DNA from 3 places in the Streptomyces sp. NPDC049970 genome. Region 2 is predicted to be linked to each of the others. Evidence: riboswitches for the same ligand, from Rfam matches in the RefSeq annotation. Region 2 holds a riboswitch; each other region holds the start of a gene.
What was found. Region 2 has a riboswitch for cobalamin ahead of AB0I83_RS22885 (ABC transporter substrate-binding protein). Riboswitches for the same ligand answer to the same signal wherever they lie in the genome.
Positions count from the first base shown of each region.

Region 1: it holds a riboswitch for cobalamin, as region 2 does, so the genes downstream of both, metE (5-methyltetrahydropteroyltriglutamate--homocysteine S-methyltransferase) here and AB0I83_RS22885 (ABC transporter substrate-binding protein) in region 2, are expected to answer to the same signal.
Region 3: it holds a riboswitch for cobalamin, as region 2 does, so the genes downstream of both, AB0I83_RS29305 (cobalamin biosynthesis protein) here and AB0I83_RS22885 (ABC transporter substrate-binding protein) in region 2, are expected to answer to the same signal.

Region 1 covers NZ_JBFALP010000006.1:326,250-330,659, forward strand. The annotation lists gene AB0I83_RS14935 (glycoside hydrolase family 43 protein) at 1-795, opposite strand, end outside; gene AB0I83_RS14940 (dihydrofolate reductase family protein) at 1,249-1,893, shown strand; cobalamin riboswitch at 2,187-2,375, shown strand; gene metE (5-methyltetrahydropteroyltriglutamate--homocysteine S-methyltransferase) at 2,558-4,410, shown strand, end outside.
Region 2 covers NZ_JBFALP010000014.1:68,397-72,806, forward strand. The annotation lists gene AB0I83_RS22870 (carbohydrate kinase) at 1-219, shown strand, start outside; gene AB0I83_RS22875 (acyl-CoA dehydrogenase) at 259-2,103, shown strand; gene AB0I83_RS22880 (hypothetical protein) at 2,100-2,261, shown strand; cobalamin riboswitch at 2,349-2,536, shown strand; gene AB0I83_RS22885 (ABC transporter substrate-binding protein) at 2,594-3,640, shown strand; gene AB0I83_RS22890 (iron chelate uptake ABC transporter family permease subunit) at 3,712-4,410, shown strand, end outside.
Region 3 covers NZ_JBFALP010000026.1:6,738-11,147, reverse strand. The annotation lists gene AB0I83_RS29320 (class II aldolase/adducin family protein) at 1-91, opposite strand, end outside; gene AB0I83_RS29315 (inorganic phosphate transporter) at 393-1,634, shown strand; gene AB0I83_RS29310 (hypothetical protein) at 1,647-1,871, shown strand; cobalamin riboswitch at 2,021-2,151, shown strand; gene AB0I83_RS29305 (cobalamin biosynthesis protein) at 2,280-3,224, shown strand; gene AB0I83_RS29300 (cobyric acid synthase) at 3,221-4,410, shown strand, end outside.

The sequences.
Region 1 (4,410 bases), on a different contig from region 2:
CTCGCGGCCCAGTCCGTGGAACTTCGGGGTGTCACCGCGCGGCCGGGTTCCCAGCAGCACCATCCACCAGGTGCCGTCGTGGGCCTCCACCAGGTCGCCGTGGCCGGTGTTCTGGACCGGGTGGCCGGTGCTGCGATGGGTCAGCACGGGATTGTCCGGATGCGGTTCGAACGGCCCGGTCGGCGTGCGGGAACGTGCCACCGACATCGCGTGCCCGCGCTCCGTCCCGCCCTCCGACAGCAGCAGGTACCACCAGTCGCCGATGCGGTACAGGTGCGGCCCCTCCGGGTACTGGAGCCCGGTCCCCGACCACACCGCAACCGGCTCGCCCAGCAGTTCGCCGGCCTCCGGATCGATGCGCACCGCGCGGATCCCGTCGTGCGAGAACACGCACCAGCAGCGCCCTTCCTCGTCCCACGCCAGATCGGGGTCGATGCCGGGGATGCCGACCGGCACCGGATCCGACCACGGGCCTGCCACGTCCTCTGCGGTCACCAGGACGGTGCCCGCGCCGGCGACGACGGTCGTGATCATCCAGAACCTTCCGTCGTGGTACCGGAGCGTGGGGGCGTACACGCCGCACGAGGACGGGGTGCCGTCCGGCAGGTCCGCCTGCGACGGACGGTCCAGGGCGTGCCCGACCAGCCGCCAGTGCACGAGGTCACGGCTGTGCCACAGCGGCACCCCGGGCACGTACTCGAAGCTGGACGTCGCCACGTAGTAGTCCTCGCCCACGCGGCAGATGCTCGGGTCCGGACTGAAGCCGGGTATCACGGGATTGTCGAAGAGCACCATGGTCCGTCCTCACGGGATTCGGGCTGCGGGGTCCGGCCCGGGGCCCCCGCGTCGCGACGGGGCAGGCGTCCGATGCCTGCCTGTGCGGGCAACGGCGGGCACGGCCGACGGCGACCGCACCCGGCGGGAAACGGCCCCACGGCCATGATCGTTGAAGCGTTTCGACGATGGCACCCGGACCACAGGGTGTCAATGGTCCGGACAGGTACGGGAAAAACGCTCGCGAGGCCCTAGGCTGCCGCAAAGTACCCCGGAAGTCGCGCAGCCCGGAGGGACGACGGTGCGTCGAAACGCTTCGACAAAGCCCTGCGGACCGCTCGACTTCCGCCGAAGCCCCCCCACAGCCCCTGGCCTGCGGGCGCGGCGTCCTCTTCCGAGTCGTCACGGACGCAGCGATGAGTTTCCCCGGCCCCACAGGTCTCACGATCGTCGTCGACAACACAGGAGGAACAGGTGGCTCAACTACTGAGGGTCCAGAACTTCAACGTCTCGAGCGACGGGATCGGGGCCGGTGAGGACCAGACCCTCGAAAGGCCATTCGGTCACGTCGAGCCCGAGAGACTGTTCGCCTGGGCCGGCGCCACGGCGAGTTGGCCCATGCGCACCGACCCCGGAGGGAGCCGGGGCCTGGACGACTACCTCACGCGGGACTACGCGCGCAACATCGGCGCCGAGATCATGGGCCGCAACAAGTTCGGTCCCCAACGCGGGCCCTGGCAGGACCATGAGTGGCAGGGCTGGTGGGGTGACGAGCCCCCCTTCCACACCCCGGTGTTCGTCCTGACCCACCACGAGCGTCCTTCGCTCACCCTCTCCGACACCACCTTCCACTTCGTCGACGGTGACCCTGCCGGGATCCTCGAACAGGCCCGCGAGGCGGCGCAGGGCAAGGACGTCCGGCTCGGCGGCGGAGCCACCACCATCCGGCAGTTCCTCGACGCCGACCTCGTCGACACCATGCACGTGGCGGTCTCGCCGATGAAGCTCGGGTCCGGGGTACGGCTCTGGGAGTCTCCCGATGAGCTGCTCGACCGGTTCCACCTGGAGGTCGTTCCCAGCCCGAGCGGGGTGGCACACCACCTGTTCTGGAGGAAGTGACGAGCCCTCAGTGCCGGTACGTGCCTGGCTGTCTCGGCTCCCGGCACCGCCCCTGAGGCGGGGCCGTCGAGTCGTGCCCCGGGCCGACGGCCGACGGTGGCGGTCCCCTCGGATCGTCCCGCGCAAGGCGATTCGCGCGCCCTCGTTCCGAGGCCCGAAGGGCTCGTTCCGGGCGGGCCACCGATGCCCCGTCGGAGCCAGGGCGCGCGGAGCTCGTGTCCCGCCTCACCCATCCGAATACCGGAAGGGATGCACCGCTCGCTCCGAGGGCACCGTAGGGTGGTCGGCGCAGCTGGTTCGCCCCGTCCGCCAGGCGGGAGCGTCGCAAGAGGGAACCCGGTGGAATTCCGGGACTGCCCCGCAGCGGTGAGCGGGAACGACCGCCGTCATACGCACTGGGTCCGACGAACCGGGCCTGGGAAGCGACGGCCATTAGGTGTCCTCATTCACGAGGGCCTGCCCGCGAGTCCGAAGACCTGCCAACTGCCCGCGCGCGGACGAACCGTGCGCGGACATCCCGGTGACCTCGAGGGCGGGTCGGCGTACACACCAGGCGGATCAGGGCGTCGAGTCGCGCGCTGTCGTACCGTCCGGGTGTGCCGCCCCTTCGCGCTCTCGTCCCGTCCCCGGGATCTCAGGGATTCATCTCGCGAAGGAGATCTCCGTGACAACCCAGCCCGCAGCCGCGGCGGCCCAGGCCACCGTGCACGGCTACCCCCGGCAGGGACAGAACCGGGAACTGAAGAAGGCCATCGAGGGCTACTGGAAGGGCGACGTCACCACCGACGCGCTGCGCGCCACCGCGGCCGAACTGCGCCGCACCAACTGGCAGCAGCTCGCGGAGGCCGGCATCGACGAGGTCCCGACCGGTGACTTCTCGTACTACGACCACGTGCTGGACACCAGCGTGATGGTCGGTGCCGTCCCGCAGCGGCATAGTGAGGCGGTCCGCGCGGACGGGCTCGACGGCTACTTCGCGATGGCACGCGGCACCCAGGACGTGGCGCCGCTGGAGATGACCAAGTGGTTCGACACCAACTACCACTACCTCGTCCCCGAACTCGGCCCGGACACCACGTTCACCGCGGACTCGGCCAAGCAGGTGGACGAGCTGAGGGAAGCCCTCGCGCTCGGGCACACCGCCCGGCCGGTGCTCGTCGGCCCTGTCACCTACCTTCTGCTCGCCAAGCCCGCCCCCGGGGTGCCGGCCGGCTTCGAACCGCTCACCCTGCTGGACCGGCTCCTGCCGGTCTACGCGGAGGTTCTCGCAGATCTGCGCGCCGCCGGCGCGGAGTGGGTACAGCTCGACGAGCCCGCCCTGGTCCAGGACCGCACATCCGCCGAGCTGAACGCCGTCGCCCGCACCTACCGGGACCTCGGCGCTCTCACCGACCGGCCCAAGCTGCTCGTCGCGTCCTACTTCGGCCGGCTCGGCGAGGCTCTCCCCGTTCTGGTGAAGGCCCCGGTCGAGGGCCTCGCCCTCGACTTCACCGACACGGCTGCGGCCAATCTCGACGACCTCGCCGCAGCCGGCGGGCTGCCGGGCAGGCGGCTCGTCGCCGGCGTCGTCAACGGACGCAACGTCTGGATCAACGACTACGGGAAGTCGTTGACCACGCTTGCCACGCTTCTCGGCCTCGCGGACCGGGTCGACGTCGCCTCCTCCTGTTCACTGCTGCACGTCCCCCTCGACACAGCGCCGGAGAAGGACATCGATCCTGAGATCCTCCGCTGGCTCGCCTTCGCCAGGCAGAAGACCGGGGAGATCGCCACTCTGGCCAAGGGACTCGCCGAGGGCACCGACGCCATCGCCGCGGAGATCACCGCCAACCAGGCCGACCTCGCCTCCCGCGCCGACTCCCCGGTCATCTACGACCCGGTCGTACAGGCCAGGGCCGATGCCGTCACCGGCTCCGACGGCCGTCGCTCCCTCCCCTACGGGGAGCGCGCCGCCGCCCAGCGTGCCCGCTTCGGACTGCCGTTGCTGCCGACCACCACCATCGGCTCGTTCCCGCAGACCGACGAACTGCGCACGGCCCGCGCGGACCTGCGGGCCGGACGCATCGGCACCGCCGGGTACGAGGAGCGCATCGAGGCCGAGATCGGCGAGGTGATCTCCTTCCAGGAGAGGACCGGCATCGACGTCCTCGTGCACGGCGAGCCCGAGCGCAACGACATGGTGCACTACTTCGCCGAGCAGCTGACGGGGTACCTCGCCACTCGGCACGGCTGGGTCCAGTCCTACGGCACCCGCTACGTCCGTCCCCCGGTGCTGGCCGGCGACATCTCCCGCCCCGATCCGATGACGGTGCGCTGGACGACGTACGCCCAGTCCCTCACCGACCGCCCGGTCAAGGGCATGCTGACCGGACCGGTCACCATGCTGGCCTGGTCCTTCGTCCGCGACGACCAGCCGCTCGGTGACACCGCCCGCCAGGTCGCGCTGGCCCTGCGCGACGAGGTCGGCGATCTGGAGGCCGCGGGCACGTCCGTCATCCAGGTGGACGAGCCCGCTCT
Region 2 (4,410 bases):
GACGCCTTCATGTCCGGCACGCTGCACGCCCTCGCCTCGCGCGGGCTGCTCGGAGAGCGGGGCCGCACCCGGCTGCGGTCCATGGACACGGCCGTGCTGGGAGACGTGCTGCGCCACGCGGTGGCGTCCGCCGCCGTCACGGTGGGGCGGTCCGGCGCCCTGCCTCCCGACCGGGCGGAGCTGGCAGCGGCTCTGACCAGCGTCCCTGCCCCCGGGTGACGAGGGTGTCCTCGCCCCACCCCGGTCGTTCAACTCGGTATGACCGTGACCCTTACCGACTCCGCCCCACCCTCCACCGCCGATCTGCTGACCGGCGTCCTCCTCGGTCCCGAATTCCGTCGTGAGCACGGCTTCTGGCAGCGGCTGATCAGCACAGAACCGTTCCGCCGCCCCGCGGGGGGAACACCCGAGGAGCGACTGGAACTCGCCTACGACCGGCTGCGCATCCTCAACCGGTCGCTCGACAGCGGAGCACGCCTCGCCGCCGACCTCCGGGCGCTGGCCGCCCTGCACGCCTGGCTCGGCCCGGTGGACCCCGCGCTCACCACCGTCGCGGGCATCCACTACAACCTGTTCCTCGGCAGTCTCCTCGACCACGACCGAGCCGGCCGCCGCGACCTCTCCGACTACCTCTCCATGCGGCGCATCGGCACCTACCTCTGCACGGAGGTGGCCCACGGCAACAACGCTGCGGCCATGGAGACCACCGCGACCTACGACGGCGAACGGGACGGATTCGTCCTGCACACCCCCAACGCGGGCGCGCAGAAGTTCATGCCCAACACCGGCCCCGCGGGCGGTGCCAAGTCCGGTCTGGTCGCCGCCCGCCTGCTGGCCGACGGCACGGACCACGGCGTACGCCTCTTCCTGGTGCGGCTCACCGACGACGTGCGGCCCTTGCCGGGCGTACGGGTCCGGCAGCTGCCGGCGCGGATGGGCAGCCCCGTCGACCACTGCCTCACCTCGTTCGACCAGCTGTTCCTCGCGCGGGACGCCCTGCTCGGCGACGGCGAAGGAGCGGGCGCGCAGGGCGAGTTCAGGACCGGGCCCGGGGACAGGCGGCGGCGCTTCCTGACGACCATCGGGCGGGTCACCCCCGGCCGGATCTCCATGAGCGCCTGCGCCGCGGGCTCGGCCCGCGCGACCCTGGCGGTCGCGGTGCGGTACGGCGGCCACCGGCTCGTCTCCGGTTCCCGGGGCACACCGAAGGTGCCGGTCAACGCCTACCGGACCCACCACGGGCCGCTCGCCTCGGCCATGGCCACGGTCTTCGCCATGAGCCTCCTGCACCTCAGAGCGCAGGACCGGTGGGAGAGCTGTACGGACGAGAGCGGCCGTACGGAGGCCGGCACGCTCGTCGACGTGGCGAAGGCCTGGATCACCTGGCGCGCCCGAGAGGTCATCGTGCAGAGCCGCGAACGCTGCGGTGCTCAGGCCCTGCTGGAGAACAACGGCATGACCGAGCTGGTCACCGGGGTGGAGGGCGCCATCACCGCGGAGGGAGACAACATCGCCCTGTACGCCAAGGCGGCCGCCGACATGCTCTTCGCCGCCGACCCCGGTCGGGAGTCCACCGCCGTCCCTGGGCCCGGCGACCTGAGCGACCCGCGCTTCCTGCGCACCCTCCTCGCCGCGGTGCGGGACACCTGGTTCGCCCGGGCCAGGGCCCGGGCGCTGCGGGTGCCCGACGCCGACGCCCTCGGGCGGTGGAACGCGGCCTCGGGGCCGGCCCTGCGCGGTGTCGAGGCCTTCGCGTACCTCCAGGCCGCCGAGGCGTTCTCCGACGCGCGCTCCGCTCTGCCGGAAGGGGCGGCCAAGGAGCGGCTGGGGGAGCTGGAGCGGCTGTTCGCCGTCGAGTGGGTGGCCCGCAACAGCGGCGACCTGCTGGCCGCCGGGTTCCTGAGCCGCGATCAGGTCGAGTCCCTCGCGGAGACCGCCGAGGAACTGGTCGCGACCGTCGCCGCGCACGCACAGGAACTGGCCGGCTCCTTCGCCCTGCCCGCCGAGCTGCTGGCCGACTGGCCGATCGCGGGACCCGGTTACGCCGACGCGTACGACGATCCCCGGGCATCCTGGCACGCCGGTGGGGGAGAGGCCCGATGAGCGGCCTCCGCACGGCACGCGGCCTGGTGGGCGAGAGCCTGGAGATCCTGGTCCTCCGTGCCGTCCTGCTGGCCTACTGGGGAACCGTGTCGGTGCTCTCGCGCCGGTGCGGGAAGTCGTCCGCGACCGGCGGCGAATCGGTTCGCCCCCACCCCTGAGACGTCCGGCGGCGGGTGCGCGGGGACGGACTCCGCCGCACCCGCCGCCGTTCCTGGCACGGTCCCGGAATCCGTCGGAACACCGCGTGATAACTTGCAGAAGCCAGTCGTACTCCACGTGGAGTCAGGGAATCCGGTGCGAATCCGGAGCTGACGCGCAGCGGTGAGGGGGACGGGCGGGGCCACGGCCACTGGGACACCCTCGGGTGCCCCGGGAAGGCGCTCCGCCCGGACGAACCCGAGTCCGAAGACCTGCTGGCACCCGCTTCCGCACCGGGAGCGGAACTCCGTACCGGGCTTCGCGCAAGAGCCCAGAGACGCCGAGGGACTCCGTGCCGCCCATAGCCACCGCCGTACGCCGAACCACCCTGCTCATCGCGGGACTTGTCCTGCTGGCCGCCTGCGGCGGCAACGGCGGCGGCTCCTCCCGCTCCGCAGACGGCGCGGGCGCCGACGGCTACCCGGTGACGCTCAGGAACTGCGGACGCACCGTGACCGTCGCCGCCGCCCCGCACCACGCGGTCTCCCTGGACCAGGGATCGACGGAGATCCTGCTCTCGCTCGGCCTCCAGGACAGGCTGGCGGGCACCTCCACCTGGACCGACCCGGTGATGGAGGGGCTGGAGAAGGCCAACGCGAAGGTCCCCCGCATCGCGGAGAACCGCCCCTCGTCGGAGAAGGTCCTCGGCCTGGAACCCGATTTCGTCAGCGCCTCGTTCGAGTCGACCCTCGGCAAGGGCGGTGTGGCGCCCCGCGAGCAGTTCGAGGACCTCGGAGTGCCCACCTACGTCTCGCCCGCCGACTGCACGGCCAAGGACAACAGCGGCAGCGGCGACGGTTCCCGCACCGAGCCCCTGACCATGGACAGCGTCTACACGGAAGTGCGGGACCTGGCAAGGCTGTTCGGGGTCCCGGAACGGGGCGACGCGCTCGTCTCCGAGCTGAGGGCCCGGATCACGGCGGCCACCACCCGGACCGACGCGTCCGACGCCACGCTGCTCTACTGGTTCGCCAACTCCGAATCCCCCTACCTGGCGGGATGCTGCGGGGCTCCGGGCATCATCACCGGGGAACTCGGGGCGGAGAACGTCTTCGACGACACGCACGAGGAGTGGCCCCAGATCAACTGGGAGACCGTCGCGGACCGCAACCCCGACGTGCTGGTCATCGGCGACCTGACCCGAAAGTCGCAGACCGCCGAGAGCGCCCGCAAGAAGATCGCGTTCCTGGAGTCCAACCCCGCCACCAGGAACATGGACGCCGTGCGGCACAAGCGGTACGTCCTGCTCAGCGGCCAGGCCATGAACCCCGGCATCCGGACCGTGGAGGGCGTGGAACGCGTCGCGGCCGGGCTGCGCTCGTTCGGACTCGCGGAGTGACGGACACCCGACCCGCGCCGACCGTCGCCCCCGAGTCGGCGCCCACCGGCCGGGCGGCCGGATCCGGTGTCCTGCGCGACGGCCTGGTGTGGACCGCCGGTGCGGCCCTGCTCCTCCTGTCCGTCGCGGTCGCCGTCACGATCGGCCCCGCGCGCATCTCCGTCCCGGACGTGTGGTCCGCGGTGGCCTCCCACCTCGGCGTCGGAGAGGCCCGGCTGACCCCCATCCGGGACGGCATCATCTGGAACCTGCGCATGCCCCGCACCCTGCTCGCCGCGGTGTGCGGGGCCGGGCTCGCGGTGTGCGGCACCGTGATGCAGTCCCTGCTGCGCAACCCGCTGGCCGATCCGTTCGTCCTCGGCGTCTCCTCCGGCGCGTCCACCGGGGCGGTCGTGGTCGTGGTCCTGGGCGTCGGCGGGGGAGCGGTGCCCGTCTCGGCGGGCGCGTTCGTCGGGGCCCTGTTCTCCTTCGCCCTCGTGCTGCTGCTCAGCCACACCCTCGGCGGCTCCACCGACCGTGTCGTCCTGTCCGGCGTCGCGGCCATGCAGCTCTTCTCCGCCCTGACCTCCTTCGTCGTGATGACCGCCGCCGACGCGGAGCAGACACGCGGCGTCCTGTTCTGGCTGCTCGGCTCCCTGAGCGGGGTCGGCTGGAGCGACGTGTGGCTGTGTTCCGCCGTCCTGGCCGTCACGCTGCTGATCTGCCTCGGCCATGCCCGCACCCTCGACGCCTTCGCCTTCGGCCAGGACGCGGCCGCCGCACTCGGGGTC
Region 3 (4,410 bases), on a different contig from region 2:
CGACGACCAGCCCTTCCGCCGCCGTCCTGCGGGCCGTCGCGACGACACCGTCCCACGCCTGTTGGATCTCGCTCTGATCGCCGTCGCTCATGCGGAGATCCTAGGGGTCGCCCCCTCGCCCCCGGCAGGGGCAGGGAGGGTGTCCCGTTCGCCTCCGCGGGCACACGTGAGCCATGTCTCCCGTCGGGGCGAATCGGCGCGGAAGCGGACCATTCGCACCGGGAGGGGCCGGTCCCCGCACCGGCGACGGCGGTCCGGCCTACCCGTCGCGCACACAAGCGGAATCGCCGCGAACGGTTGGGGTCACCATGCCGCCCTGCCCAGTTCATCTTCCGTTCACCCAGGTTGCTTACGTTCCACGTGCCACTGACGTCGAACGATTGCCTGGGTAAATGGAACACATCACGCTGCTGCTCGCGATCGTGATCGTGACAGCTCTCGTGTTCGATTTCACGAACGGTTTCCACGACACCGCCAACGCGATGGCCACCACCATCTCGACCGGCGCACTCAAGCCCAAGACAGCGGTGGCCATGTCCGCCGTTCTCAACCTCGTCGGCGCGTTCCTGTCGGTGGAGGTCGCCAAGACGATCTCCGGCGGGATCATCAACGAGGACGGCCTCAGAACCGAGGTCATCTTCGCCGCGCTCGTCGGCGCCATCCTGTGGAATCTGCTGACCTGGCTGGTCGGCCTGCCCTCCAGCTCGTCGCACGCGCTCTTCGGCGGCCTCATCGGCGCAGCGGTGATGTCGGCGGGCTGGTCCTCCATCGACGGCGGCACCGTCGTCACGAAGGTCCTGCTGCCCGCGATCGCCGCGCCGCTCGTCGCCGGCGTGGCCGCGCTCCTGGCCACGAAGCTGACGTACCGCCTCAACCGGAAGATCACCGACGAGGCGCAGCTGAAGTCGACCGCCAAGGGCTACCGCGCCGGCCAGATCGCCTCGGCCGGTCTCGTCTCGCTCGCCCACGGCACCAACGACGCGCAGAAGACCATGGGCATCATCACCCTGGCCCTGGTCACCGGCGGCGTCCTCGCCCCCGGTTCGAACCCGCCGGTCTGGGTCATCGCCTCCGCCGGTGTCGCGATCGCCCTGGGCACCTACCTCGGCGGCTGGCGCATCATCCGCACCATGGGCAGCGGCCTCACCGAGCTCCGGCCGCCGCAGGGCTTCGCGGCCCAGACCAGCGCGGCCACGGTCATCCTGGCCTCCTCGCACCTCGGCTTCTCCCTCTCCACCACGCAGTCCTGCTCCGGTGCGGTGATGGGCGCAGGCCTCGGACGCAAGGGAGGCGTGGTCCGCTGGTCCACCGCCACCCGGATGTTCATCGCCTGGGGCCTGACGCTGCCGGCCGCCGGCCTGGTCGGCGCCGGGGCGGAGTTCCTCACCAAGCAGGGCCCCTGGGGCGTCGCCGTGGTGGCCGTCGTGCTCGTCGCCGGCTCCGGTGCCATCTGGCTGCTGTCGCGCCGCAAGCCGGTCGACCACACCAACGTCAACGAGCCCGCGGGCGTCGTGACCACCGCGATCGCGGCGGTCAGCCCGCCGCCCGCCGGCACGCTGGTCCCGGACCTCAAGGCCACCATCCCCGCCCCGGCCGACCCCCAGACCGACCCGGCCCGACCGGCCACGGTGTAAGGACAGATCCGTATGAACATCGACTGGGCAGCTCTCGCGTCCGTCTTCGGCGTCAGCCTCGTGATCACCGTCGCACTCGTCGGCCTCTTCACCCTCGGCATCCTGGGCCTGGCCAGGCAGGTGCCGACGGCTCAGGGCGGTGGCGGTCCCCACGCTCCGGCGCGCGCCGGTGCCTACGCCTGCTTCGCGCTGTGCGCGGTGGCGGTCGCGTACGGGATCTACCTGATCGTCGCCTGAACCTCCTCGGTGCGTGACACCGGGCCGGACACACCGTGCGTGTGTCCGGCCCGGTGTGCGTCCGGGCACGCCGAAGCCTCGCAGGTCAACGGCAGGTTGACGGGCGTTCGCAGAGCGTGGTGGACTGCCCGGGCCATTACGGCGACAGGAGAGGAAGCCGGTGCGAATCCGGCGCGGTCCCGCCACTGTCACCGGGGAGCAGTCCTCCACACGGAAGTCACGGCCCGCGACCGCGGGCTGGAAGGCCGGAGGACCTGCGGATCCGGAAGCCAGGAGACTCTCGTCGCCGGTCACGTCGAACCAGGGCGCGGACCCTGAGTGAGGACATCTGCCATGCCCGGCCGCCGTGCGTCCCTTCCCGCACCACCCGTGACGAGGTCCCTTCGAGGCGCGACGGCCTGCTGATCCGTGCGAGCCGACCGCATCTTCGCGTACGGTGCCGCCGCCGGCCTGATCGGCGACCTGCTGCTCGGTGATCCCCGCCGGGGCCACCCCGTCGCCGCCTTCGGGCGAGCCGCCGCGGTGGCCGAGAGCGTGCTGTGGCGCGACCACCGGGGCCGGGGCGCCCTGCACGCGCTCGTCTGCGCCGGGGGTGCCACGGGCGCCGCCGCGCTGGCCGCCCGCGCCGTACGCCACCGCCCCGCCGCGGCCGTGGCGCTGACCGCCGCCGCCACCTGGTCCGTCGTCGGGGGTACGTCGCTGGGCCGCGAGGCGCGCGCCATCGGCGGCGCCCTGGCCGCCGGGGACGTCGAGCTGGCCCGCGAGCGGCTGCCGCATCTCTGCGGCCGCGATCCACAGGCGCTGGACGGACCTCAGATCGCCCGCGCGGTGGTGGAGTCCGTGGCCGAGAACACCTCCGACGCCGTGGTGGGGGCCCTGGTGTGGGGCGCGCTCGGCGGGGTGCCGGGGCTGGTCGGCTTCCGGGCCGTCAACACGCTCGACGCCATGGTGGGACACAGGTCGGCCCGCAACCGGCGCTACGGCTGGGCGTCGGCCCGGCTCGACGACCTGGCCGGCTGGCCGGGGGCCCGCCTCACCGCGGCGCTCGCGGTGGCCGCCGGGGGCCGCCCGCGCGAGGCCGTCCGGGCCTGGCGTGCCGACGCGGACAGGCACCCGAGCCCCAACGCGGGCCCGGTGGAGGCCGCCTTCGCGGGGGCGCTCGGCGTACGGCTGGGCGGGACCCTCGCCTACGCCGGCCGGGTCGAGCACCGGCCGGTACTCAACGGGGAGGCCGGCCGGGACGTGCGGGTCACCGACATCGAACGCGCGGTGCGGCTGTCGCGCCGGGTGAGTGTGCTGGCCCTCGGCGTGTGTGCGGCGGGGCGGCTGGCCATGGGACGGAGGGGAAGATGAGCGGCGGGCTGCTGGTCGCCGGCACCACGTCGGACGCGGGCAAGAGCGTGGTCACGGCCGGGATCTGCCGGTGGCTGGTGCGCCGGGGGGTGAAGGTCGCGCCGTTCAAGGCGCAGAACATGTCGCTGAACTCGTTCGTCACCCGTGAGGGGGCGGAGATCGGCCGCGCCCAGGCGATGCAGGCACAGGCCGCCCGGGTGGAGCCGTCGGCGCTGATGAACCCGGTGCTGCTCAAGCCCGGGAGCGACCGGTCGAGCCAGGTGGTCCTGATGGGCAGGCCGGTCGGCGAGATGAGCGCCCGCGGCTACCACGGCGGGCGTCAGGAGGCGCTGCTGGGCACGGTCGTGGACTGCCTTGAGCAGCTTCGGGGTACGTACGACGCCGTGATCTGCGAGGGGGCGGGCAGTCCGGCCGAGATCAACCTGCGGCGTACGGACATAGTGAACATGGGCATCGCGCGGGCCGCGCGCTTCCCCGTGCTGGTGGTGGGCGACATCGACCGGGGCGGTGTGTTCGCCTCGTTCTTCGGTACGACGGCGCTGCTGAGCGCCGAGGACCAGTCGCTCGTCGCCGGGTACCTCGTCAACAAGTTCCGCGGGGACGTGTCGCTGCTGGAGCCCGGCCTCGACATGCTGCACGGGCTCACGGGACGGCGGAGCTACGGTGTGCTCCCGTACGCCCACGGGCTGGGCATCGACGAGGAGGACGGGCTGCGGGTCTCGATGCGCGGCACCGTACGGGAGTCGGTGGTGGCGCCCCCGCACGGCGAGGACGTGCTGCGGGTCGCGGTGTGCGCGGTACCGCTGATGTCCAACTTCACCGATGTGGACGCGCTCGCCGCGGAGCCCGGTGTGGTGGTGCGGTTCGTGGACCGGGCGGAGGAGCTCGCCGACGCGGACCTGGTGGTCGTGCCCGGCACGCGGGGCACCGTGAAGGCGCTGGCCTGGCTGCGGGAACGCGGGCTGGCGGACGCCCTGCTGCGGCGGGCCGCCGAGGGGCGTCCGGTGCTGGGAATCTGCGGCGGGTTCCAGGTGCTGGGCGAGCGCGTCGAGGACGACGTGGAGTCCCGGGCGGGGCTGGTGGACGGGCTCGGGCTGCTGCCGGTGCGCGTCCGCTTCGGCCGGGAGAAGGTGCTGGGCCGGCCCGTCGGGACGGCGCTCGGGGAGCCGGTGGAGGGGTACGAGAT